2 regions of the Thermosediminibacter oceani DSM 16646 genome follow, and region 2 is predicted to be linked to the other one. Evidence: riboswitches for the same ligand, from Rfam matches in the RefSeq annotation. Region 2 holds a riboswitch; the other holds the start of a gene.

Region 1 (12,412 bases), 390 kb from region 2:
CCCGCTATTGGAGTCGCGGCGGCCTACGGGTTTTATTTTGCCGCCAGAGAGGCTCCGGATACCGATTTTGAATCCTTCTGGAAATACGTCAAGGAGAAATCGGATTACCTGGCATCCTCAAGGCCAACAGCGGTTAACCTGTTCTGGGCGCTTTCCCGGATGGAGAAAAAGGTTCTGGATTCAAGACACCTTCCGGTTTCTGAAATAAGAAGACTTGTAAGAGAGGAAGCCGAGGCGATCCACAGGGAGGACGAGGAGATCTGCCGTAAAATCGGAGAATACGGTTTGACCCTGCTTCGGGACGGTGCCGGCGTTCTTACCCACTGCAATGCGGGACAGCTCGCCACAGCCCGTTACGGAACGGCTACTGCCCCGATATATCTGGCTCATGAAAAAGGTTGGAAAATCAGGGTATTTGCTGATGAGACCAGGCCGGTAAATCAGGGCTCCCGCCTAACAGCCCTCGAGCTGAAGGAAGCGGGCATAGACGTGACGCTTATATGCGATAACATGGCGGCGATGGTTATGTCTAAGGGCTGGGTTGATGCGGTCATCGTGGGGTGCGACAGGGTTGCGGCCAACGGTGATACCGCCAACAAGATAGGTACCCTCGGCCTTTCGATACTGGCAAAATACTACGGAATACCCTTTTACGTGGCGGCTCCGACTCCGACTATCGACCTCGATACGAAGAGCGGTGAGCACATACCGATCGAGGAGAGGGATCCCGATGAAGTAACGTGCAGTTTCGGTAAGAGGACTGCTCCTGAAGGTATTAAGGTCTACAATCCGGCTTTTGACGTCACGCCGGCCGAGAATATTACGGCCTTTATAACCGAAAAGGGTATCATATACCCGCCCTATGAGGAAAATATTAAAAATTTGTTTAATCAGAAAAAGTAGCACAAAGACCTCACGGAGGTCTTTTTTTTCCTGCTTTTTCTATGATATATTAATAATAAGGGGCGATATGCCGGTAATTTCTGGGTAGAATATATTTATTATATTTACGACGTTTATAGGGGGGGTACGTTATGGAAAGATACGGGGTTATAATGGCGGGAGGCGGTGGAACCCGTTTCTGGCCCTTAAGCCGTACGTCTACTCCCAAACAGTTTCTTAACATAACCGGCGAAGACACGATGATAAACGATACCATAAAGAGAATAAAGGACCTCATTCCGCCCGAGCGGATTCTGATCGTTACCAATAAAGCTCAGGAAAAAATGTTAAAACAGGTGGTTTCGGACGAGATTCCGCAGGAAAACATCCTGCTGGAACCCGTAAGCAGAAATACCGCAGCCTGTATCGCTTATGCTTCTCTCGTAATAAAAAAAAGAAGCGGTGACGCGGTGATGGGCGTTTTCCCTTCCGATCATTACATAAAAAACACCCATGAATTTCAGAGAGTTTTAAATGCTGCTTTTAGCCTTGCAGAGAACTCTGAAAAAATGATAACCATGGGCATAACGCCTACCTTCCCCTCTACCGGCTACGGTTATATTAATTTCGACAGGGAAAAAAGCATACAGGCGGAAAATAAGACCGCCTATGAAGTAATAGAATTCGTAGAAAAACCCGACGTGCCTAAGGCAAAGGCCTATATAGAGAGCGGAAACTATCTATGGAACAGCGGTATGTTCGTCTGGAAGACTTCGGTAATTTTGTCAAGTTTCGAGCGTTTCCTTCCGAGGCTTTATAACAAACTGGCTGAAGTGGAAGAATACATAGATACCCCCAAAGAAAAAGAAGTCATCGAGAAGGTGTATCCCACCCTGCCCGACATCTCCATAGATTACGGCATAATGGAAAGAGCCGTGGATGTTGCCGTTATCCCGGGGGATTTCGGCTGGAGCGATGTAGGAAGCTGGGATTCGCTAGGCACCGTAATTCCGCCCGATGAAAACGGAAATATTACGCGGGGGGATTACGTCGACATAGGGACCAGGAACAGCATTATATACTCCAGCGGCAGGCTCATCGCCACCGTCGGACTGGAGGATATGATAGTAGTCGAGACCTGCGACGCTATTCTGGTATGCCCCAAGAAAAAAGCCCAGGAAGTTAAAAAAGTCGTGGAGCAGCTCAAAAAAATGGGAAGAGAAGACCTGCTTTAAAACAAAGGGCCCTTTCCCGGGGCCCAAATAATATGCGGGGAATTGTACCGATGAGAAATCTCGTTAAGGTTGCCGCCGTGGTGGTTTTAGCACTTATTGTGATTGCCAGATTAAAATTCGGCGTATCCTGGCGGGATGCGGTCGCGCCGGCGGGCTCCTCGGATGCTGCGAAAGCAGACGGTATAGGGGAAGCCCATAAGGGTGCCGTCGAGAACCCCACCATTACCCTTATAGCGGTGGGCGATGTCATGATGCATATAGGCCAGATATGGTCCGGCTATGATGCGAAAACCAAGCGTTTTGATTATTCGGAGTTTTTCAACGAGGCAAAACACGTTATATCATCGGCCGACCTTTCTATGGCTAATCTCGAGACGACGCTGGCGGGGCAGCGCGTAAATTTACCGGGTATCCCCGGTTCAATAGCCCCGATGAAATTGCCGACGCATTAAAAGACGCGGGTTTTGACGTTATCATGACCGCCAACAACCATTCGCTGGACAGGGGGGAAGAAGGAGTCCCGAGAACTTTAAAGGTGGTCGAGGAAAAGGGTCTCACTCCCGTCGGCATAAATAAATCCCGGGAAGACCAAAAGAACCGTTCTCAAAGAAGTCAACGACGTCAGAATCGCCTTCCTTACCTATACTTACGGCACAAACGGCATCTCACTTCCGAAGGATAAACCTTACCTGGTTAACCTCATAAATCCGGAAATAATGGTTGAGGACATAAAGTCCGCCAGAAGCGGGGCCGATGCAGTGGTGGTGTACCTTCATTTCGGGCAGGAGTACCACCGGCAGCCTTCAACAGAACAAAAAAATTGGCTCACCAACTCATAATCGCAGGAGCCGATCTGATAGCAGCAAGTCATCCTCACGTAATCCAACCGGGCGAATGGGTTGAAGTGGAAGATGCGTCGGGAAAGATTTCGAAAAAATACATAGCCTATTCCCTGGGAAATTTCATTTCGGCGCAAAATTTTCCTCATACCGACGAAGGCGTCATACTTAAGGTAACCCTGGAAAAGGACTTGGAGGAAAACCTGGTATCCGTGGTACGCGTCGAAGAAATTCCAACCTGGATTCATAAATACAGGGAAAAAGGCAGGATGAAGTATTCGGTTAAACTGGGCAAAAAAGAGAAGTGAATTATCCCCTTGCTTAAAGTTGTAGGTTCTGTTTGTTAAAAGTATAAAGAGAATTAAAATAAATACAGTTCCTTCGGGAAGGTGTGAAAAATGCGATTTAACGTAGAAGAAAAGTACAAGATTCTATTTGCGGTGCTGATAGGCAGTATCATGGGCCCCCTTGACGGTAGCGCCGTGAATGTGGCCATGCCCACGCTTTCCACGTTTTTTAATGCGGGTATGACGACCGTTAGCTGGGTATCCATGGCATACCTCTTGGTTTTGAGCGGACTTCTCCTCACCTATGGTAGGCTCGGGGATGTTATAGGATACAAGAAACTTTTTCTCCGGGGAATACTGGTATTTACGGCGGCATCCGCACTCTGTGGGCTGTCGCCCTTTATAGGGTTTTTGATACTGGCGAGGGCTCTTCAGGCAGCCGGAGCGGGAATGATGATGGCCGTGGCCCCCGCTATCATTACCACCACCTTTCCCCGGCGGGAGAGGGGAAAGGCTCTGGGGTTTAATGCCGTCGCAGTAGCAACCGGGATGTCAATAGGTCCTTCTGTAGGGGGATTTCTGCTTAATGCACTGGGCTGGAGGTCAATATTTTTAATAAACATACCTATAGGAATCGGGGGATACCTGTGGGCGAAAAAGGTTCTTCCCGCCGGTCAGAGCCTTAAGCATGCAAAATTTGACGTCCCTGGAGCTGTCTTGGGCCTTTCCTTTTTGACGGCGCTGCTCCTTTACATCAGCAAAGGCCAGGAACTGAGCTGGTCATCGTTATATGCGCGTTCGCTGGTTGTGATATCGCTCGTGTCTTTAGCGGCTTTCGTAATGCACGAAAAAAGAGCAGAAGATCCGATGCTGGACCTGAAGCTCTTCTCCAACCGCACGTTTACCGCCGGGAATTTGAGCTGTCTTCTCAATTTTACAGCCCAGTACATAATGGTTTTCCTGACGCCCTTTTACCTTGACCGTGCGGGTTTTTCACCCAGCCAGGTAGGCGGTATAATGACTGCTTTTCCTTTGACGGTGCTTTTTGTAGCTCCCCTGAGCGGCATGCTGTCCGATAGGTTGGGTTCCTTGCTCCTCAGCACCATGGGTGCTTTTACATGCGCGGCAGCACTTTTTTTAATGGGCGGTCTTGGACTTGACTCCGGTACACCGGATGTGGTCTGGAGGCTGATGCTCTTCGGAATAGGTAACGGGCTTTTTCAGACGCCTAACAACAGTTCCGTTATGGGCAGTGCGCCCATGAACCGCCAGGGAGTGGCGTCAGGTGTGCTGGCCACCATGAGAAACGTGGGTATGGTAGTGGGAGTGGCCGTTGCAAGCGGCTTTTTTTCGGCTCGTAACAGTTACTACATGACGATTCTTCCCTATTCGGGCCAGGCGTTGCTGGACGCTGCTTTTATAAGGGCTTTAAGAGATGCGTATTTTCTGGCGGCGTTTATCGACCTCTTATGCATGCTGGCTTCCTCGGTAAGGGGAAAATCGACTTATAGCGATGAAAATCGAAAAACTGAAAAAAGCCGCTAAGCAGCGCAGAACCCTCTAATTAAAAAATACGGCCTATTACGGCCCATATTTTTTTTAATTCGGAGTGCCGTTGCCGCAAAGATATGCGTAAAAATTTTTGAAAGAGAACTCATATAACTCCCTTTTTGTAAATATTTTAGTAACGAGCGCAAAAAGGGGGATAGTTATGAGTGCATCCTGGTGGAAAATTTTCCGGATTAAGGGTTCTGCAGTTATATTTGTTGTTCTTACGGCGGTAACCTTTTTAATCTTTGGGAGAGCGAACCGGGTACTGCCGGTTTTTTGGGCGCGATCCCCACTGGCCGGTAAAACCGTGGTGATCGACCCGGGTCACGGGGGCATAGACGGGGGGACATATCACAAAGACGGCACTCTTGAAAAGCACATAAACCTTGCGGTGGCCACCAAACTGAAAGGCGTTCTGGAAAAGAGCGGGGCGAAGGTGGTAATGACGCGCACGAAAGACGAATCCCTGGATCACAGGAACAATAAGAGTAATTCCCGCCACAAAAGGGATCTCATCGCAAGGGTGGACATAATCAACGAAGTTAAACCGGACATTTACCTCAGCCTCCACGTAAATGCTGAAAGGGGTTCGCCGGCAACGCGGGGCCCGATGGTCTTTTATTACATAGAAGATGAAGAAAGTAAGAGGCTCGCCGAGTTAATACAAGCTCAACTGGAAGAAGCATATAAATCGGCGGGACAGGAAGTCAGGAAGAGAAGACCTTTCGCCAACTCTTCGCTTTTTTTGCTGTGCAATGCCAGAGTTCCGGGGGTTATAGTAGAACTGGGATTTATGACAAACGCTGCTGACCGGCGGCTTTTGCAAAACGCAGATTTTCAGTATAAACTATCTAGCGCCATCGAACGGGCGCTAAGGGAATATTTTTGATGTTCTTTTTTTATTTTTTTGTGTTATAATAAATAAAGCGTTATAATAAAAAAAAAAGCATTATGTACGCGGGTGATCGAATGAACGACAAACTGAAAAAAGAGATCGTGGATTGGATAAAATCTATAGCCTTTGCGCTGGTCATAGCCCTTGCCATAAGAGCATACATTTTTGAGCCCATGATAGTGCCGACGGGTTCTATGATACCAACTATCAATATCGGCGACAGAATTCTGGTTAATAAATATATTTATAGGTTCGAACCTATAAAGAGGGGAGACATCGTAGTCTTCAAGTACCCGGATGATCCCAGGCAGCCCTATGTCAAACGTGTGATAGGATTGGGCGGCGATGTAGTGGAGATAAGGGACGGGAAGCTGTACATAAACGACAGCCCCGTAGATGAGCCATATATAAACGAGCCCATGATAGGCAGTTACGGGCCTTATAAGGTGCCGGAGGGGCACTATTTCATGATGGGGGATAACAGGAATAATTCTAAAGACAGCAGGTTCTGGGAAAACAAATACCTACCCAGAAAGCTGGTGATCGGGAAGGCCGTATACCGTATATGGCCTCCCGGCAGGATAGGTAGATTAAAATAACAGCCGTGCGAATTCATTCGCACGGCTGTTATTTTTTAAAACGCTTTAAACATTTGCTTACTTGTTCCGCATATCGGACATTTGTCCGGGGCCTCATTCAGGACCGTATAGCCGCACACCGGACAGATATAAACAGCTTTTAATTCTATATCCTTGCCCTGTTTTGCGGCATTCTGGGCATCTTTGAATAGTTTAGCGTGGATTTTCTCTGCTTCCAGCGCGTAATGGAAAGATTTTTCTGCCCCCGTTTCATTCTGGAACCGGGCAGTATTTAGGTAGACGGGATACATCTGCTCTACTTTGTGTAGTTCGCCGTTAATCGCGCCCTGCAGGTTATCAACAGTTTTCCCGACGCCGAAAACGGCACCGGCAGCAACCGTGGCATCGCTTATTCCTCCGTCGAGCTCACGGAAATGATTGTTGGCATGCACTCTTTCGGCATAGGATATAGCTTCAAAGAGTCTCGCGATGTTTTTGAATCCTTCCTTTTCTGCTATCTCCCCCCACAGCAGGTACCTCATGTGAGCCATGCTTTCTCCGCCGTAGGCGGAACGTAGAAAATCCGCAGTCATTGCATTTTTTACGGGCATTTTTATACCTCCTTTAAATTTATAGTTGCCAAGTGTTAACTATTAAATTCATATGAGTCATCACTCCCTTTATATTCTACCCGAGTGTGATATGCCATAGTTTCGTTCAATAGTTTTTTATTTCTGGGTAGGTTACCCCAAGGCAAAGAAGAGATATCAAAAAGCAAAGAAGCGTAATTAGAAAGCTGATCCAAAACAACTACAGGCATAGAACCAATTGCAGCATGATAAGCAGCGATAAAACCTTAACGCCTCAACAGGAGTCAGTCATTCCATTCATGTTTTTAAAGCGCAACCTTATTTTAAATACCAATAGCAGTGAACTGATAAAGAGGTAATTTATTTTTAAAAATAGAGGCATAAGCTTCTGGAGGCAGAGCCGACTGATCGGTGATATACTTTACATCGATCTGCCAGAACTGCAAAAGTAGAGAAATCTGCTGCAAAGTGGCGGGAACCGTTAACTGTCCGTATTTACGGCAACGTATACCATAGTGCCTTCTTATGTTTCGAATAGTAAAAGGAGAAAGATTAACATTAAAGGTATTTTTAATAAATAGAGCCAGTCTTTTAGAGCCCATTTAGTTTCTTTTGCCAAAGCAACGACCAAATTTTCAATATGCTCAGGCGTCCTGTTGGGCATGCGAGATTTAGGGCCTCGTTTTTTGATGCAGGCCGATATATCGCCGTTTGAAAGCCTGAAACGCTCTGCTATTTTATGGATCCATCTTGTAGAAACACCTAAAATTTTAGCGGTTTCCTTAATGGAATGGGACTCTAGCAAAGAGATAGTAATTTGAGCGATAGCCTGGGGATTACCCGAAGCTTTAAGTTTTTGGTATAATATCATTGGGTGGTGTACATGCTTAATGGGTTTTTGTTCTGCCATATCCATAATGCCCCAGAGATACCCACCTTTTGTAATGTCTTTTTTACTTTAATAAAGTAGTGCGAACGAAACTCTGGCTCATCTACAAATAACTACAAAAATTATATTGACAGCAGTTTAATCCACTGGTATAATCAAAAAAATTGAATATTATTAAGGTTAAAAAACCTCTTATCAAGAGTGGTGGAGGGACTGGCCCGATGAAACCCGGCAACCGTTAGAAGCTCTGCTTCTAAAATGGTGCCAATTCCTGCAAAACGTTAAGCGTTTTGAGAGATAAGAGGAAGGCGGTCAAAAAACCCTCTTCTTATCGAAGGGGGTTTTTTTTATACAAAACCGGAGGAGGGATCATGTATGACAAATTTCAGATTCAACACATTGGCCGTTCACGCCGGACAGGAGGCAGACCCCGTTACAGGTTCCATGGCGGTACCCATCTATCAGACTACTTCCTATATATTCAAAAGCACCGAACATGCGGCAAATCTGTTCGCCCTGAAAGAGGAAGGGCACATATATACCCGCATCTCGAATCCCACTCAGGATGTGCTGGAAAAACGTATTGCCGCTCTCGAAGGCGGTGTGGGGGCACTCGCGCTTTCTTCCGGCCAAGCGGCCATAGCCGGTGTCATAATGAGTATCGCCAAGGCCGGCGATGAAATCGTTTCTTCCAGCAATCTGTATGGCGGGACGTACAGCCTGCTGTCATCGACATTAAAACGGCTGGGCATACAAGTAAAATTTGTTGACCCCCGGGACCCGGCTAATTTTAGAAAGGCAATAGGACCCCGGACCAGAGCCCTTTATGGGGAAATAATCGGCAACCCGAAGATAGACATTCTGGATGTGGAAGAAGTGGCAAGAATAGCCCACGAGGCGGGTATACCCCTTATTGTGGACAATACTTTCGCTACGCCCTACCTCTGCAGGCCGTTTGAATTCGGTGCCGACATAGTGGTGCACTCTGCCACGAAATTTATCGGCGGGCACGGCACATGTATAGGGGGGATTATTGTCGATTCGGGGAAGTTCGACTGGACAAATGGCAAGTTCCCCGAATTTACCGAACCGGACCCCAGCTACCACGGCGTAGTATATACCGAAGTCTTCGGAAAAGCCGCCTTTATAGCCAAGGCAAGAACCCAGTTCCTCAGAGATATGGGAGCATGTATCAGCCCCTTCAATGCCTTTTTACTGCTGCAGGGCCTGGAGACACTCCACGTGAGAATGCAGCGCCATGTGGAAAATGCTCAAAAAGTAGCGAAATTTTTAAAAGATCATCCGAAAGTGGCCTGGATCAATTACCCGGGGCTTACGGAGTCCCCATATCACGCGCTGGCTCAAAAATACATGCCTAAGGGGGCCGGTGCCATATTAACTTTTGGAATTAAAGGCGGGCTTGAGGCAGGCAAAAGATTCATAGAAAACGTGAGGCTGTTTTCTCATCTTGCAAACGTGGGCGACGCAAAGTCTCTGGTGATACACCCGGCCAGTACCACCCATCAGCAACTCGACCCGGAAGAGCAGCTGGCCGCAGGGGTTACTCCCGATATGATAAGGCTCTCCATCGGCATTGAGGATATTGATGACATATTGGAAGACCTGGAAAGAGGCCTTGCCGCTATTTAATTTTCCCCAGGGAGGATGGCCATGATCGTTAAAAAGCGGTTTTTTTCCTTTACTAAAGAAGAGATTCAGTTTACTACCGAAAGCGGATATACTTTCGATGCCCTTCAGGTGGCCTATGAGACCTACGGGCGGTTAAACCGGGAAAGGGATAACGCCATCCTAGTGCTGCACGCCTTAACCGGAGACGCCCACGCGGCAGGGTTTTACACCAGCCGGGACCCAAAGCCCGGCTGGTGGGACCCGATGATCGGCCCCGGCAGGGCACTGGACACGGATAAATATTTTGTCATTTGCTCCAATGTGCTGGGAGGATGCGGCGGAACCACCGGTCCCACTTCCATTAATCCACGAACCAAGGCTCCCTACGGCATAGGCTTTCCTCCCATAAATATACGGGATATGGTGAGATTACAAAAAATTTTGCTGGATAACCTGGGGATAAAAAAATTGAGGATGGCAATCGGCGGCTCCATGGGGGGCATGCAGGCTCTCGAATGGGCGGTGACCTTCCCCGATTCTGTGGAAACTGTAGTGGCTATAGCCGCGACACACGAACTTTCTCCCCTCGCTATTGCTTTCAATTACGCCGGTATAAAGGCTATAGAAAACGATCCCCTTTGGAGAAACGGGAATTATTACTCCTCCGGTCAGCCGGTCAAAGGTCTTATGCTTGCTCGGATGATTGGCACCCTTACTTACAAAAGTGACGAACTTTTCAAGCGTAGGTTTTCCAGAAAAATGGACCCTGAAAGGGGACTATTTCAGGTGGAAAGCTACCTCGAACACCAGGGAGAAATTTTTGTCAACCGCTTCGACGCAAATACTTACCTCTGCCTGCTGAAGGCTATGAACCGCCATAACATAGCGGAGCCTTACGGTTTGCTGGAAAGGGCTCTGAGGCGGATAAAAGCAAAGGTTTTTATGGTTGGGATAGATACAGATATGCTTTATCCTCCTGTCGATATGCGGAGTTTTATCCAGCGGTTGAATACGGCCGGCGGGTACGGAGAATACAGGGAAATAAAATCGTATCAAGGCCACGATGCTTTCCTGGTGGATTTCGACCAGTTGGCTCCCATTGTAAGGGAAATCCTTAAAAATACACGCACAAAAACCCTATTAAATGAATCCCCGTTGGTCTGATGGGGGCATTGCACCCAAATCCCCATTCTCGCCGGAGGACAAAGGGGTAGTCTTAAACTTAATTCTACTAGTGACGATAATCTACAAGGTGAATTATTATAAAAATAACCACGAATTTAGGACATAAGGGGTTGCATTTTTTAAAAGTTTAGGGTATAATAAATCTTGCGTTTGAGGTTAAGCCTCGAGCGTGGTGCTCAGCTGAGAAAAGTGGGGACGTAGCTCAGCTGGGAGAGCGCTACATTCGCATTGTAGAGGCCGTGGGTTCAAATCCCATCGTCTCCACCAAAAATATGCGGGCGCGTAGCTCAGTGGTATGAGCGCTTGACTCACATTCAAGAGGTCGCAGGTTCGATCCCTGCCGTGCCCACCAAAATAAAATAGTTCTTTTAGTGGGGCTATAGCTCAGTTGGGAGAGCGCTTGAATGGCATTCAAGAGGTCAGGGGTTCGAATCCCCTTAGCTCCACCAAAATTTTGTACAAAAAACGCTGGTTTTCCGGCGTTTTATTTTTTTTTTCAATTTTTATATTGCAATTATCGCCTGATATTGCTAAAATAAAAAGTAATCCGCTAAATATTAAGCGCATGCCGAAAAACCGGCAGAGATAATTCGGATATAGGGGAGGATTAACCGTGAGGAGAGGTAGAGGAATTGTCTGGTGTATTGTAATTCTTATAATACTTTCGTTTGCCATACCGGTCTTCGGAGACGGAGGGCAAGGAGCTGAAAAACCCGAGCACTACGGGTTCTGGTCGCTGCTACCACCGGTCATAGCCATCAGTCTTGCAATAATCACGAAAGAAGTGCTCAGTTCCCTAGTGATCGGTATTATGGTGGGCGCCATGACCCTGACCGGAGGAAACGTGATTGAGGCCTTTAAGAAGGCGATGGAAACCCTTATCAACACCGCTGGTGACCCATCCTGGAACTTCAGGGTGCTCGTATTCATAATGCTCCTGGGTTCTATAATAGGCATGATCTCCAGGGCGAACGGCCCCCAAGCCTTCGGGCGCTGGGCCGAGAAAAACATAAAAAGCAGGAGCCTCTCGCTTTTCATAACCTGGATCCTGGGAGTATTGATATTTATGGATGACTACTTCAACTGTATGACCGTGGGTACAGCTCTCAGGCCGGTAACCGACAGATTCAAGGTATCCAGGGCAAAGCTTTCGTTCATTATCGATTCCACGGCAGCGCCTGTATGCACCCTTGTACCCATTTCCACATGGGTCGCCTATGTGGCATCCCTCATGATGCCGCTTTTTGAGCAGTACAAATTGAACCTGAACCCCTACACCGTATACATGCAGATGATCCCTTACGATTTTTACCCGTGGCTCATTGTGCTTATGGTCCTGGTTACGTCGTTTACCAATCTGGAATACGGACCTATGGCCCGGGCGGAACGCAGGGCTCTTTCCGGTGAGGGCCTCTGGGATACAAGCATCACGAAAACCCCGCCGGGAGACGAATTCGAGAGCATGGAAAAATCCGAAAAGGGCTCCGCGATAGACATGGTCGGTCCGTTAGTAGGATTGATAGTAATCATGCTGCTGTGTATGGCCTACACCGGTGGGTTTTTTGAAGGCAAAGCCGGCTTTTTCCAGGCAGTGATGAATTCCGATTCGGCCACAGCCCTCGTCTGGGGAGCCACTATAACCCTGATCCTTACGGCTGTTTTCTATTCGGTCCGAGGTGTCGTACGGCTAAAGGATTCAATGGAAGCGGTTATACAGGGAGCAAAGTCGATGACGGTGGCGCTTTTCATCCTATCACTGGCTTGGACCATAGGCAGCATATGTAAAGAAGTGGGAACGGGGATATATGTTTCCAGCATCATGTCCGAAACCTTCCCAGCATGGGCAGTACCT
Region 2 (12,412 bases):
GTCCTTGCCGAGATCGGTCCTGAGCTGCCTTATTGCCTCCAGAAACGGGAGGCTTTCGATATCGCCCACCGTGCCGCCGATCTCGGTGATGACCACGTCAGGGGATGATTTGCGGGCTATCCTGGTGATCCGTTCCTTTATCTCGTTGGTTATATGCGGGATCACCTGTACCGTGGCCCCCAGGTAATCCCCCCTCCGTTCCTTGTTTATAACCGACCAGTAGATCTGTCCTGTGGTGACGTTGCTGTCTCTCGTCAGGTTAACATCTATGAACCGCTCGTAGTGTCCCAGGTCCAGGTCCGTCTCAGCACCGTCCTCGGTCACGAACACCTCTCCGTGCTGGTAGGGACTCATGGTCCCCGGGTCCACGTTTATATATGGATCAAATTTTTGCATGAATACCGAAATACCCCGGCTCTTCAGAAGGCGTCCCAGCGATGCCGCGGTTATACCTTTACCTAGTGATGAAACAACTCCTCCCGTTATGAAGATGAACTTGGTCACCATCATTAGTCCTCCTTGAAAAAATTCCGTACACAAAAAAGGCCATACATTATATTTTAGGCATTTGCAAAGTTAGTTGTCAATAGCCTTCCCAGCCCAAATAAAAAGCAGCGGTGATAGTATTCGCCACTGCTTTGGCATCCCAAAAAATTCTATTCATACTTGAGGACAAGAATCCTGCGTTCTACCGCATTCAGGTCCTCAGCGGTAAGCTCGAGGGTGTTGGCCTCCAGGTATTCTCCTCCGCCGACCTTTTCCAGGAATTTATCTACCGGGTCTATTGGCATGCTGACAGCCGGGGTCTTGAAGTGCATAGGGATGGTTATTTTCGGCGAGAGCTGCTCCATTACTGCAGCGGCGCCCTCGGCGTCCAGCGTGAACGTACCTCCGACCGGCAATAGCAGCACGTCAACCCTGCCGATTTCCTCCACCTGCAGTTTTGTGAGCAGGTGGCCCAGGTCGCCCACGTGGCAGATCCTGATACCGTCTATCTCGTACACGTATATCACCACAGGGCCCCTTTTGGCACCCTTTACCTCGTCGTGAAAGGCGGGGATGCCTTTTATTGTCACACCTCCGGTGCTGTATTCTCCCGGGGCCTTTATTATGGTCGGATCTCCCTGCACAGCCTCCACGTAATTGTGGTCGTAATGGTCGTGGCTTACGGTGACAACGTCGGCCTCGACTTTAGGTATTTTATAACCCACACTTCCATCGAAGGGGTCGGTTACTATCTTGGTCCCGGTTTGGGATTCAAGAAGGAAGCACGCATGGCCGAACCACCGAATTTTCACAGTAAAACCTCCCTTTCTTTCAAGGCTTTCAAATAAACCTTGATTTGGAAAAACACGATCTATATCCTCTCCAGGTATTTTCGAGACTCAATTTGACCTTTTTACATACATATGGTTTAACACTATTTATATATTCTTGTAAAATCGTCAAATTCCTGCTCAACCTTATCTTATTTTAACCATTTCCAGCTAAGCTAATTCCTGGAAAAGCCGTCTTCCTCCACTTTTAGCTTTCGCAGTTTGTACTGCAGGGTCTGTCGCGGTACGCCCAGCATCCGGGCGGCTTTGGAGATGTTGCCCTCTGACTTTTCCAGGGCTTTTTTGATCAGGTCCGCCTCCACCCTCTCCAGGGCGTCGTTCAGGTTCAGGTCCTCGTAACAGGCGATACGCCCCTTTTGGGGTGAAAAATGGACCTTTATCTGGATCGGAAGGTGAACAGGCTTTATTTCGTTTCCCTCCATTAGGACCAGCGCGCCTTCTATGGCGTTCTCCAGCTCTCTTACGTTGCCGGGCCAGGGGTAATCGAGGAAAATCTTCATTACTTCGTCGGAAACCCTGACTTCTCTATCTTCCTTTTGGGAGTACTTTTTTATGAAGTGATCCACCAGAAGGGGTATATCCTCCCTGCGCTCCCTCAGCGGCGGGATCCTGAGGGAGACCACGTTTATCCGGTAAAACAGGTCCTCCCTGAGTTTTTGCTTCCGAACGGCTTCCACCGGGTCCTCGCTGCAGGACGTTATAACCCGGGTATCGACAAAGCGCACTTTGGTGTCGCCCAGGCGGCGTATGGCCCCTTCCTGCAGCACCCTTAACAGCTTCGCCTGAAGCTCCAGGGGCATGGTGTCTATTTCGTCCAGAAATATGGTGCCCCCGTCGGCCAGTTCGAATAGGCCGGGCCGGTCTTCTGCTCCGGCGAATCCTCCCTTTATCGTCCCGAACAGGGTGCCCTCCAGCAGGGCCCCCGGCAGTGCCGCACAGTTCTGGGAGATAAAGGGTTTGTTTTTCCTGGGGCTCTCGTTGTGTATGGCCTGGACGAAGAGTTCCTTGCCGGTGCCGGTCTCTCCCCAGACCAGCACGGGTATGGAACTCTTTGCCGCCTTTATAGCCAGCTTTTTCAGTTCGACGATGGCCTCGCTCCTGCCAACTATATCGTCAAAGGTGTAACCGGAGGTGCCGTTTTCCTTGATGTCCGCATTTTCCTGCCGGCCGTACAGGATAGCCTGAAGGTCCGTTATCCGCTCGGACATGTCCCTTACCGAGGTCACATCCCTGGAAATCTCCATAGCGCCCGTCACCTTTCCGTTCACCTTTACCGGCAGGGTTGTGTTTATGGTGGTAATCTTTCTTCCTTTGTAGTTGGTGAAGGTCTGTTCCTGATCGTAAATCGGCTCTCCGGTCTTCAGCACCTTAAGTATCGTGCTGTTTTCTTCGGAGAGGGAGGGAAAAATGTCGAGCAGATGACGGCCCAGCACCTCCGAGGGCGAAAGGCCCTCGATCCTTGAAGCGGCTCTGTTGTAATATACGGTGACGCCCCTGTGGTCCACTATGTGGACCCCTTCTTCCACGTGGGAAAGCAGGAGCTCCAGCTGGGCTTTTACGACTTCAAGTTCGCTCAATTTCCCCCTCCCTTCCAATTAGTTCGCAATAAGGATAATACTGCATACTAAATTTATGCTACCAACCTTCAGTCCCGGGCGGATGGGTAACATCAAGGCCACCTTAGAATTCGACCGTTGCCGCTCCCGGCGAGGGGCGAGCGAAGCCGGGCCGGAGCGCAGGAGGCGCGGAGAGCGGGACGCGGCAAGGATGCCGCATTCCTGCGGTGCCCGGCGTAGCGCAGCACCGAGCCCTGGAGCGGCAGGGAGAATTCTCGGGTGCCGGATGCTACCCTCCGCTCAGGGGCGCTGAAGTGTTTTATTCTCCTACATCCGATCTGGGGCGGAAATGCCCAGGATCCTGAAGGCGTTCCTCAGGACCTGCTGCACCGCCTTTACCAGCATGAGCCTTGCTGCGGTCAGGTCCGGGTCGTCGGTCAGCACGCGGCATACGTTGTAAAAGGAGTGAAAAGCGGCTGCCAGTTCCAGCGTGTAATTGGCTATGCGGTAGGGCGAAAGGGTGGATGCAGCTACCCTTATCTCCCCCGGGAAATCAGCGAGTTTCTTAATAAGCTGGATCTCGGTTTCATCGGTCAGCTTGGAAAGGAGCTTCTCAAGGTCTTCGGGGGACCTATCCCGGACCTCGGGCACGGCAACGCCCTGCTCGGCGGCCTGCCTGAAGATGCTAGAAATGCGCGCGTGGGCGTACTGGACGTAGTATACCGGGTTTTCCTCCGACTGCTTGACCGCCAGGTCCAGGTCGAAATCCAGGTGGGTATCGGCACCCCTCAGGTTGAAGAAGAACCGGGCAGCATCCTTCCCTACTTCTTCCACCAGGTCCGCCAGCGTCACCGCCCGACCGGTGCGTTTGGACATGCGCGCGATTTCGCCGTTCCTGTAAAGCCGAACCAGCTGCATTATTATAATGGTGAGTTTTTCCGGGTCGTAACCGAGAGCCGCCAGGGCTCCCTTCATCCTGGCCACGTGACCGTGATGGTCGGCTCCCCAGATGTCTATGACCCATTCAAACCCCCGGTCGAATTTATCCTTGTGGTAAGCTATGTCCGAAGCGAAATACGTGGGTATTCCGTTCTGCCTTACGAGCACCTCGTCCTTGGGCACTCCGAATTCCGTCGCTTTAAACCACAATGCTCCGTCCTTTTCGTAGGTATATCCCCGTTCCGTAAGGAGCCTGATGACCTCTTGCACCTTGCCTTCATCGTGAAGGCTCCTTTCGGAAAACCATACGTCAAAGTGGACGCCGAAGTTTTCAAGGTCCCGTTTCATGCGATCTATGTTCTTTTTCAGGGCATACTCTATAAAATAGGCTCTCCTTTCGGCCGGGTCCACGTGGAGGAAGCGGTCGCCTTCCTTCTCTATCAGTTCCCGCATGTGGTCTTTTATGTCCTCCCCGTGGTATCCCCCTTCGGGAATTCGACCTTCTAAGCCCAGAAGCTCCAGGTATCTTGCCTCCAGCGAGAGCCCGAAGTTTTCAATCTGGTTTCCGGCATCGTTTATATAAAATTCCCTGGTGACGTCGTAGCCGGCCATTTCCAGCACCGACGCCAGGGCGTCCCCCAGCGCGGCTCCCCTGGCGTTGCCCATGTGCATGGGGCCAGTTGGGTTGGCGCTGACGAACTCCACCTGCACCTTTTTGCCCTTCCCGATATCCTGGCGACCGTAAGCGTCGCCTTCGCTTAGAATTACCGGGATTACACCGTGGGCCCAGGTGGGGGAAAGGTAAAAATTTATAAATCCCGATCCAGCCACTTCGATCCTCTCTATGCCGGTACCGGAGATTTCCATTCGCTCCTTTATTATCTCTGCGATCTTTCTGGGCGGCATTTTCGCCTCCCTCGCCGCCGTCATCGCCACATTGGCCGCAAAATCGCCGTGGGCTTCAGCCTGAGGCACCTCTATGTTGAATTCCGGTATTTTAGTGAGGTTTATGACCCCGTCGTCAACGGCCTTCTTGAGAGCGGACACCGTCAGTTCCTTCAGCTTATCCTGTATCTGTGCCTTGACGTCCTTCATAAAAAACCTCCTAAATTGTCAGAATAGTTATCGCCGCCGCATACTACTATTATATATTTTTGCGGAATTTTATGCAACAAAAAGAGTGGACGGGCCCTCACGGGTTACTTCCTGGTATGGGAGTCCCTTCTGGCCCTCTGCACCAGGGCTTCGGCCCTTATCATGGCCGTCTCCAGTTCCTCTTTTTTCGGCTTTCGCCCTAGATGTTTTTTAAATTCGTTGTTAAATATCTCTATGAACTTATCCATCTTGGCACTGCCCTTGAGGCCCCATTCCTTGTAGTGTTCTTCAATGTAGTCCACGATGTCCGCCGTCAGGTCCATTATGATGCGGTACCGCCGGTTTTTATTGTACACGCTTATGCCGTAGCCGATAACGGCCGCTATGAGGGGTTCCATAACCGCTTCGTTGGTGAGGATGTTCCCGATAAACCTGAGCCAGGCCCAGTTCATAAAAAATCCCCCCTCTTAATCTATATTATGCAGGGAAGGGGGATTGGGGACCTGTGTATTTTGTTTATTCATAGGCTATTTAATTTCACTTTATGTATATGTTATAATACTCGAGGTAATCGATCATGAAAATCACTTTGTATGACCGAGACCATCGAGCTTGCTTGCAAGAGTTTGTGAGGAAAAAGCCCTTATCAGAGCTGAAACGCAACATAAAATAAAGCCGGAGGTATTTTAAATGAATGAAGTGGTAAGACCCAGATACGAATATATCGCCCTTGATATAGCCAGGAGGATTGTCCAGGGGGAATTCAGCGAGGGTGAAAAGCTATACGGGAGGTCGAATCTGGCCGGGCTTTACAACGTTTCCCCCGAAACTATACGGCGGGCTGTTTCTCTGCTGGAGGATATGGGAGTGGTTTCTTCGGAGCAGGGTAGAGGTATAATAGTAAAATCGAGGGAGGCCGCGTATAAATACGTAGACCGTTTCAACGAAAAGCAAACTCTGGAATCCCTTAGAAATGAGTTAACCGAGCTCCTGGAAGCTCGAAGGCGGCTGGACGAAAGGTTCGAGCTAATTTTATTAAAGACCATTGAGTATGCCAACAGGCTGAGAAATATCAACGCCTTTAACCCGGCGGAGGTTCGGGTGAATGAAGAAAGCAGGGCGGTGGGAAAAACCATATCAGAATTGAAATTTTGGGAAAATACCGGCGCCACAATTATAGCCGTTAGAAGAGGAGAAGAGCTGTTTCTCTCACCGGGACCCCATTTCCAAATAAAAGGAGGAGATTTTCTGGTGCTGGTGGGAGATGAGGATGTCCTAAAGAAAACCGATGAATTCTTAAACACCCCATAAAATATGGGGTGTTATTATTTGGCGCATATTTGACTGCGTGACAACTCATATAGTATAATATAAGTTGTCACTAAACGGAAGGGGTGGGGATAGGATGATCCGATTTGAAAATATCACTAAAAAGTACGGGGATACCGAGATAATCAAGGAAATAAATCTGGAGATAAAAGACAGCGAATTTGTCGTATTAATAGGACCCAGCGGCTGCGGGAAGACCACCTGTTTAAAGATGATAAATAGATTGATCGAACCCACTTCCGGTAGAATCTACATAAATGACAAAGACATATCCGAAATGGATGTCATTGAACTCCGGCGGAATATCGGTTATGTCATTCAACAGATAGGTCTTTTTCCTCATATGACGGTGAGGCAGAATATAGAATTGGTACCGCTGCTTAAAAAATGGCCCAGGGAAAAGAGGGCCGAAAGGGTAAAGGAACTTTTGGATCTCGTAGGCATGCCCCCGGAAAAGTTTATGGACAGGTACCCAACGGAACTGTCGGGCGGCCAAAAACAGAGGATAGGTGTTGCCCGGGCTTTAGCCGCAGACCCGGATATTATTTTAATGGATGAACCTTTCAGCGCTATCGACCCCATTGCGCGAACCCAGCTGCAGGATGAGCTTTACGAGTTACAGCAAAAACTTCATAAAACCATCGTTTTCGTAACCCATGATATAGACGAAGCATTAAAACTGGCCGATAGGATCTGTATAATGAAGGAAGGTACGGTGGTGCAGTTTGACACACCCGAAGCAATATTGAGAAACCCTGCCGATGATTTTGTGGAAAATCTTATAGGCAAAAAGCGCATATGGAAACAGCCCGAATACGTAATGGCAGGAGATATAATGATCACCAACCCTGTTAAAACCTTACCTTCCAGAACTCTGGCGCAGGCTGTCGAGATCATGAGTGAGAGCGGTGTTGATAGTATTCTCGTAGTTGATAAGGAGAACCGGCTTCTAGGTATAGTTACAGCCGAAGACATAAGAGCCGGTAGGGATAAAGCTAAAAAGCTGGAGGAAATTTATACTCGTAATGTTTTCACAGTAAAACCCGATGATTCGATTTTAGACGTGTTGAGGCTGATGTCACAGAAAAATATAGGTTATGTCCCCGTAGTGGATGAAAATAACGTACTCAAGGGCTTGATAACCCGAAGCACCTTTGTGAATGTATTGGGTGGGAATTAAAGGAATAGAGAGGGTGAAACTAAGATGCCGGTAGCAGAATATATAAACTTCATGCTCGAAAGAATGGACGATATTATAGTTTTGACCGGACAGCACATTCAACTGTCTTTTATAGCTATAGTGGTTGCCATAGCCATAGGGGTACCGCTGGGCATTCTGATGACAAGGTTCCCATCAATTTCGTCTTTTATCCTGGGATTAGCCAACGCGGTTCAGGCGATACCGAGCCTGGCATTTCTGGGGTTCCTGGTGCCGATTTTTGGAATCGGATCGACTCCCTCGATAGTCATGGTCTCCGCATATGCTTTGCTGCCGATTGTAAAGAACACTTATACGGGCCTCACTGGTATAGATAAAGCCATCGTTGAGGCCGGCTTGGGTATGGGCATGACCGAACAGCAGTTGATGACTATGGTACGGATACCGATGGCTTTACCCGTTATCATGGCAGGCGTCAGAATTGCAGTCGTAATGGCTGTAGGTTTCACCACTTTGGCGGCATTGATTGGTGCGGGCGGCCTCGGCCAGCTTATATACAGAGGAATATCTATGGTCAATAGCCGTATGATCGTGGCAGGTGCCGTGCCGGCGATGATTTTAGCCCTGGCGATAGATAAAATTTTCTATTTTTTGGAAAAAGCGGTCACCCCAAAGGGAATAAGATAAAATTCAATCTTTTATAAATGAGTGGGGAGGCGATTTTATGAAGAGAAATTTACTGATGGGAATTTCGGCTGTTTTAATTACGGTTTTGATCGCATCTTGCGGTTTGGGTGGTGGAGCGAGACGGGGGGCTTCCGGCGATACCATCGTAGTTGGGTCAAAGAATTTTACCGAACAGATCATCGTGGGTAATATGGTAGCTGATTTGATCGAAGCCCATACCGACCTTAAGGTAGTAAGGAAAATGAATCTCGGCGGCACCAGCGTATGTTTTGAAGCACTAAAAAGGGGCGGTGCTAATAACGGAATAGATGTTTATGTTGAGTACACCGGAACGGGTCTGGTAAATATCCTCGGGATGGAAGCCATAACCGATCCTGACAAGGCTTATGAAACGGTCGCGAAAGAATTCAAAGACAGGTGGAATATAGTTTGGCTGGAGCCCTTGGGCTTTAACAACACTTTTACGCTGGCTGTTAAGGAAGATTTTGCAAGAGAACATAAAATTGAAACCTTTTCGGACCTCGAGAAGATTAGCGATCAGCTGGTACTTGGGGGTACAATGGAATTTATGGAAAGACCCGACGGTTATCCGGGGTTAAAAGAAAAATACGGTTTTAAATTTAAGGAAACAAAATCCATGGATATAGGGCTAAGATATACGGCGATAGCCAACGATGAAGTTCAAGTGATCGATGCTTTTGCCACCGACGGTCTACTGGTCCGCCACAATCTAAAAATACTTCAAGACGATAAACATTTCTTCCCTCCCTATTACGCTGCACCGGTTATCAGGCAGGATGTTCTGGAAAAATATCCCCAGTTGAAAGATATTCTTAACCAACTGGCCAGCCAGATTTCCGACGAAGAAATGCAGAAGTTAAATTACCTGGTCGATGGAGAAGGTAAGGAGGCGGCAGAAGTAGCAAAGGAATTTTTAAAAGAAAAAGGATTGATTTAAAGAAAGCATTGACAGGACAAAAAAACCATGTTAATATTTTTATCAACAAAAGTGAATAAAAAACTCTTATCAAGAGCAGGTGGAGGGACTGGCCCGATGAAACCCGGCAACCGGCAGCCTAATTTTTCCGGCTGCAGCGGTGCTAATTCCAGCAGAACGTTAAGTTCTGGCAGATAAGAGGATTTTCAACCCTCTTCGCGCTGTCAGAAGGGGGTTTTTTATTTTCATTTTGGGAAAGGAGGGTCTTTATTGATCCGCATCAGAAATCTGACAAAAGTTTACCGCTCGGCTTCGGGGAATGTCAGGGCGCTGGACAACGTCAACCTGGACATAGAAAGAGGCGATATTTTCGGTGTTATAGGCCTCAGCGGCGCCGGCAAGAGTACCCTGCTAAGATGCATCAATATGCTCGAAAAACCCACGTCCGGCTCGATAGAGATAGACGGCGTTGAGATGACCAGGCTTTCCCCCAACGAATTGAAGGAAATGCGGAAAAAAATAGGCATGATATTCCAGCATTTTAACCTGTTGTCATCCAGGACCGTCCGGGGCAATGTGGCCTTCCCCCTGGAGATTGCGGGCCTTGACAGGGAGACGATCAACAAAAAAGTGGAAAATCTTTTAAAACTGGTGGGGCTTTCCGATAAGGCGGAAAGCTACCCGTCCCAGCTATCAGGCGGTCAGAAACAGCGGGTGGGCATAGCCCGGGCCCTGGCCAACGATCCAAAGGTCCTGCTTTGCGATGAGGCGACTTCCGCCCTGGACCCGGAGACGACTCTATCCATTTTGAACCTTTTGAAAGATATCAACAGGCAGCTGGGAATCACAATTGTGCTGATAACTCACGAGATGAACGTCATCAAACAAATCTGCAACAAAGTGGCAGTAATCGAAAAAAGCCGCGTGGTGGAACAGGGGCCCCTTCTCGAAGTATTTTCAAACCCCAAGACGGAAACCGCCCGCAATTTTCTGAAATCCATCACTTTATCTCAACTTCCCGAAGATTTAAAAGATAGGATCAGGAACCTGAACCACGGGCACCTGGAAGGGAAGATTGTCAAAGTCGGCTTTTTCGGGGAAATCACTGCTCAGCCCGTCATATCCGATATCGTAAGAAAATTTGACGTAGACGCGAATATACTCTACGGAAATATCGACCACATCCAGGGTACCCCCTACGGCACTCTCGTGATGGAGCTGCGGGGGAAGAACGGCGGAGTAGGCGAGGCTCTAAAATACCTGAAAGAGCTGAGGCTCGACGTGGAGGTGGTTGAAAATGTCTGAAACTCTCAATCTGCTGCTTTTAGCCACATGGCAGACCGTATACATGGTGGCGGTGTCGGTGCTCATAGCAACGTTCTTCGGGATTCCGCTGGGCGTCCTGCTGATGGTGACCGACAGGGGCCAGATACTGCAAAACGGCCTTTTAAACAAAATCCTGGGCACCGTCGTTAATATCTTTCGCTCCGTGCCCTTTGTAATACTTTTGATAGTGCTCATACCTTTCACGCGTTGGCTGGTAGGAAAGGCCATAGGGACCACCGCGGCCATCGTTCCCCTTTCGGTGGCGGCCATTCCCTTCATGGGCAGGCTCATCGAAACGGCATTGAGAGAGGTAGACCGCGGCGTCATTGAAGCGGCCCAGGCTATGGGGGCTTCACCCTTTCAGATAATAACAAGGGTGCTGATTCCGGAGGCCCTGCCTTCAATAGCCGCGGGAATTACCATAACCACCATAAATCTGGTGGGATATTCCGCCATGGCAGGCGTAATAGGAGGTGGTGGACTGGGAGACCTGGCAGTCAGATACGGATATCAGCGGTTTATGCTCGATATCATGCTTTACACCGTAGCGATTCTGGTTGTTATGGTACAGCTTATCCAGGTTGCGGGAGATTTGTTTGTAAAAAGGCTTTCTAAAAACCGGTAAATCCTATAATTTTCAAACAGGGAGGAGATTGGCATGAAAAAGATTCTGGCAACGGTTTTAATACTGGGCCTAATAGCAGCCCTGGTGGCGGGTTGCGGTGCGAAACAGGGGACCGCTCCCGGACAGTCCCAAAGTCAGGGGGGCGATGCAAAAACCACAATAAAAGTAGGCGCTTCACCGGTACCCCATGCTGAGATTCTAAATGTGGTAAAACCCATTCTCGAAAAAGAGGGGATCACCCTGGAGATCGTGGAGTTTACGGATTATGTGCAGCCCAACCTCAAGCTGGCGGAAAAAGAGCTGGACGGAAACTTCTTCCAGCACATTCCGTATCTTGAGGACTTTTCAAACGAGCATAACCTGGATTTAACGTATATTGCTAAAGTGCATATAGAGCCCATGGGAATATACTCGCAGAAGATTAAAAACCTCGCCGAGTTAAAAGAAGGAGCTACCATTGCCATACCCAACGACGCTACCAACGGCGGGAGAGCCCTGCTGCTCCTGCAGTCGGCCGGATTAATAAAGCTGAAGCCGGATGCCGGCATCAAAGCCACGGTAGCCGACATCGCCGAAAATCCTAAAAATATCAGGATCTCCGAACTCGAAGCCGCCACTCTTCCGAGGGTACTGCCGGATGTGGATGCGGCGGTTATAAACACCAACTACGCCCTGGAAGCGGGACTTGTACCCACTAAAGACGCGCTCTTTATCGAATCGGCGGATTCCCCCTATGTCAACATACTGGCGGTACGCAAGGGTGATGAATCGAGGCCCGAACTCAAAAAATTGGCCGAAGCCCTGAATTCACCGGAAGTCAAAAAATTTATCGAGGAGAAGTACCAGGGCGCCGTCGTGCCCGCTTTTTGAGGCGGGGTGATTTCATTGTCGGTGCTTTACAGCGCCTTCGGCGTTATCGCCGGCACCCCGCTAGATACAAAGATGGGGGTCGATTTCATAAGAAAAAGGGGGTTTGAAGCGGTGGGGAAACCTGCCGCTTCAAACCCCGAAGAACAAAGCATGCTCCAGTTTCTGAATGCTGATGCTCTTACTCGAAAAGTGATCGCCATCATAGGCGATTTCCAAAAACTTGATATAAAAAATGTAATGATTTACTGCAATTCCCTTTCGGCGGCAATAGACCTCGAACTTGTAAAGCATGAATGTTCAGCTGTCAATATTGTAACACCGCTTCAAGTATACCGCAACCTGGCGTCAAGGTACAGGAGGCTGGTGGTCTGGGCAGCCAACGGCCGGTGCCTCCAGACCATTGAAAAAATCCTTTACGAGAATAACCCGGCAATTCAGATCATCGGCGTTTCCTTGCTGCCGGTAATCGTTGCAATTGAAAACCTTGAACGCCCGGAAACTATCGTTAAAAAATTCGATCTTGCGGATCTGGTATTCAAAGGCTTCAACCCG

What was found. Region 2 has a riboswitch for S-adenosylmethionine ahead of TOCE_RS11055 (methionine ABC transporter ATP-binding protein). Riboswitches for the same ligand answer to the same signal wherever they lie in the genome.
Region 1: another riboswitch for S-adenosylmethionine. It lies ahead of TOCE_RS09025 (homocysteine synthase); the one in region 2 lies ahead of TOCE_RS11055 (methionine ABC transporter ATP-binding protein).

Annotation. Positions count from the first base shown of each region.
Region 1 covers NC_014377.1:1,792,985-1,805,396, reverse strand. Annotated here, with positions in the region: gene mtnA (S-methyl-5-thioribose-1-phosphate isomerase) at 1-903, shown strand, start outside; gene TOCE_RS09060 (mannose-1-phosphate guanylyltransferase) at 1,035-2,117, shown strand; partial or broken gene TOCE_RS12950 (CapA family protein) at 2,150-3,264, shown strand; gene TOCE_RS09050 (MFS transporter) at 3,355-4,788, shown strand; gene TOCE_RS09045 (N-acetylmuramoyl-L-alanine amidase) at 4,955-5,683, shown strand; gene lepB (signal peptidase I) at 5,764-6,288, shown strand; gene TOCE_RS09035 (rubrerythrin family protein) at 6,324-6,878, opposite strand; partial or broken gene TOCE_RS12945 (transposase family protein) at 6,914-7,728, opposite strand; SAM riboswitch class I at 7,936-8,050, shown strand; gene TOCE_RS09025 (homocysteine synthase) at 8,122-9,396, shown strand; gene metX (homoserine O-acetyltransferase MetX) at 9,418-10,539, shown strand; tRNA gene TOCE_RS09015 (tRNA-Ala) at 10,752-10,827, shown strand; tRNA gene TOCE_RS09010 (tRNA-Val) at 10,837-10,912, shown strand; tRNA gene TOCE_RS09005 (tRNA-Ala) at 10,934-11,009, shown strand; gene TOCE_RS09000 (Na+/H+ antiporter NhaC family protein) at 11,174-12,412, shown strand, end outside.
Region 2 covers NC_014377.1:2,184,694-2,197,105, forward strand. Annotated here, with positions in the region: gene TOCE_RS11010 (CTP synthase) at 1-507, opposite strand, end outside; gene TOCE_RS11015 (MBL fold metallo-hydrolase) at 657-1,298, opposite strand; gene TOCE_RS11020 (sigma-54 interaction domain-containing protein) at 1,493-2,914, opposite strand; gene argS (arginine--tRNA ligase) at 3,221-4,927, opposite strand; gene TOCE_RS11030 (hypothetical protein) at 5,032-5,379, opposite strand; gene TOCE_RS11035 (GntR family transcriptional regulator) at 5,618-6,238, shown strand; gene TOCE_RS11040 (betaine/proline/choline family ABC transporter ATP-binding protein) at 6,333-7,436, shown strand; gene TOCE_RS11045 (ABC transporter permease) at 7,461-8,102, shown strand; gene TOCE_RS11050 (glycine betaine ABC transporter substrate-binding protein) at 8,140-9,060, shown strand; SAM riboswitch class I at 9,124-9,240, shown strand; gene TOCE_RS11055 (methionine ABC transporter ATP-binding protein) at 9,310-10,344, shown strand; gene TOCE_RS11060 (methionine ABC transporter permease) at 10,337-10,990, shown strand; gene TOCE_RS11065 (MetQ/NlpA family ABC transporter substrate-binding protein) at 11,024-11,860, shown strand; gene TOCE_RS11070 (Asp/Glu racemase) at 11,933-12,412, shown strand, end outside.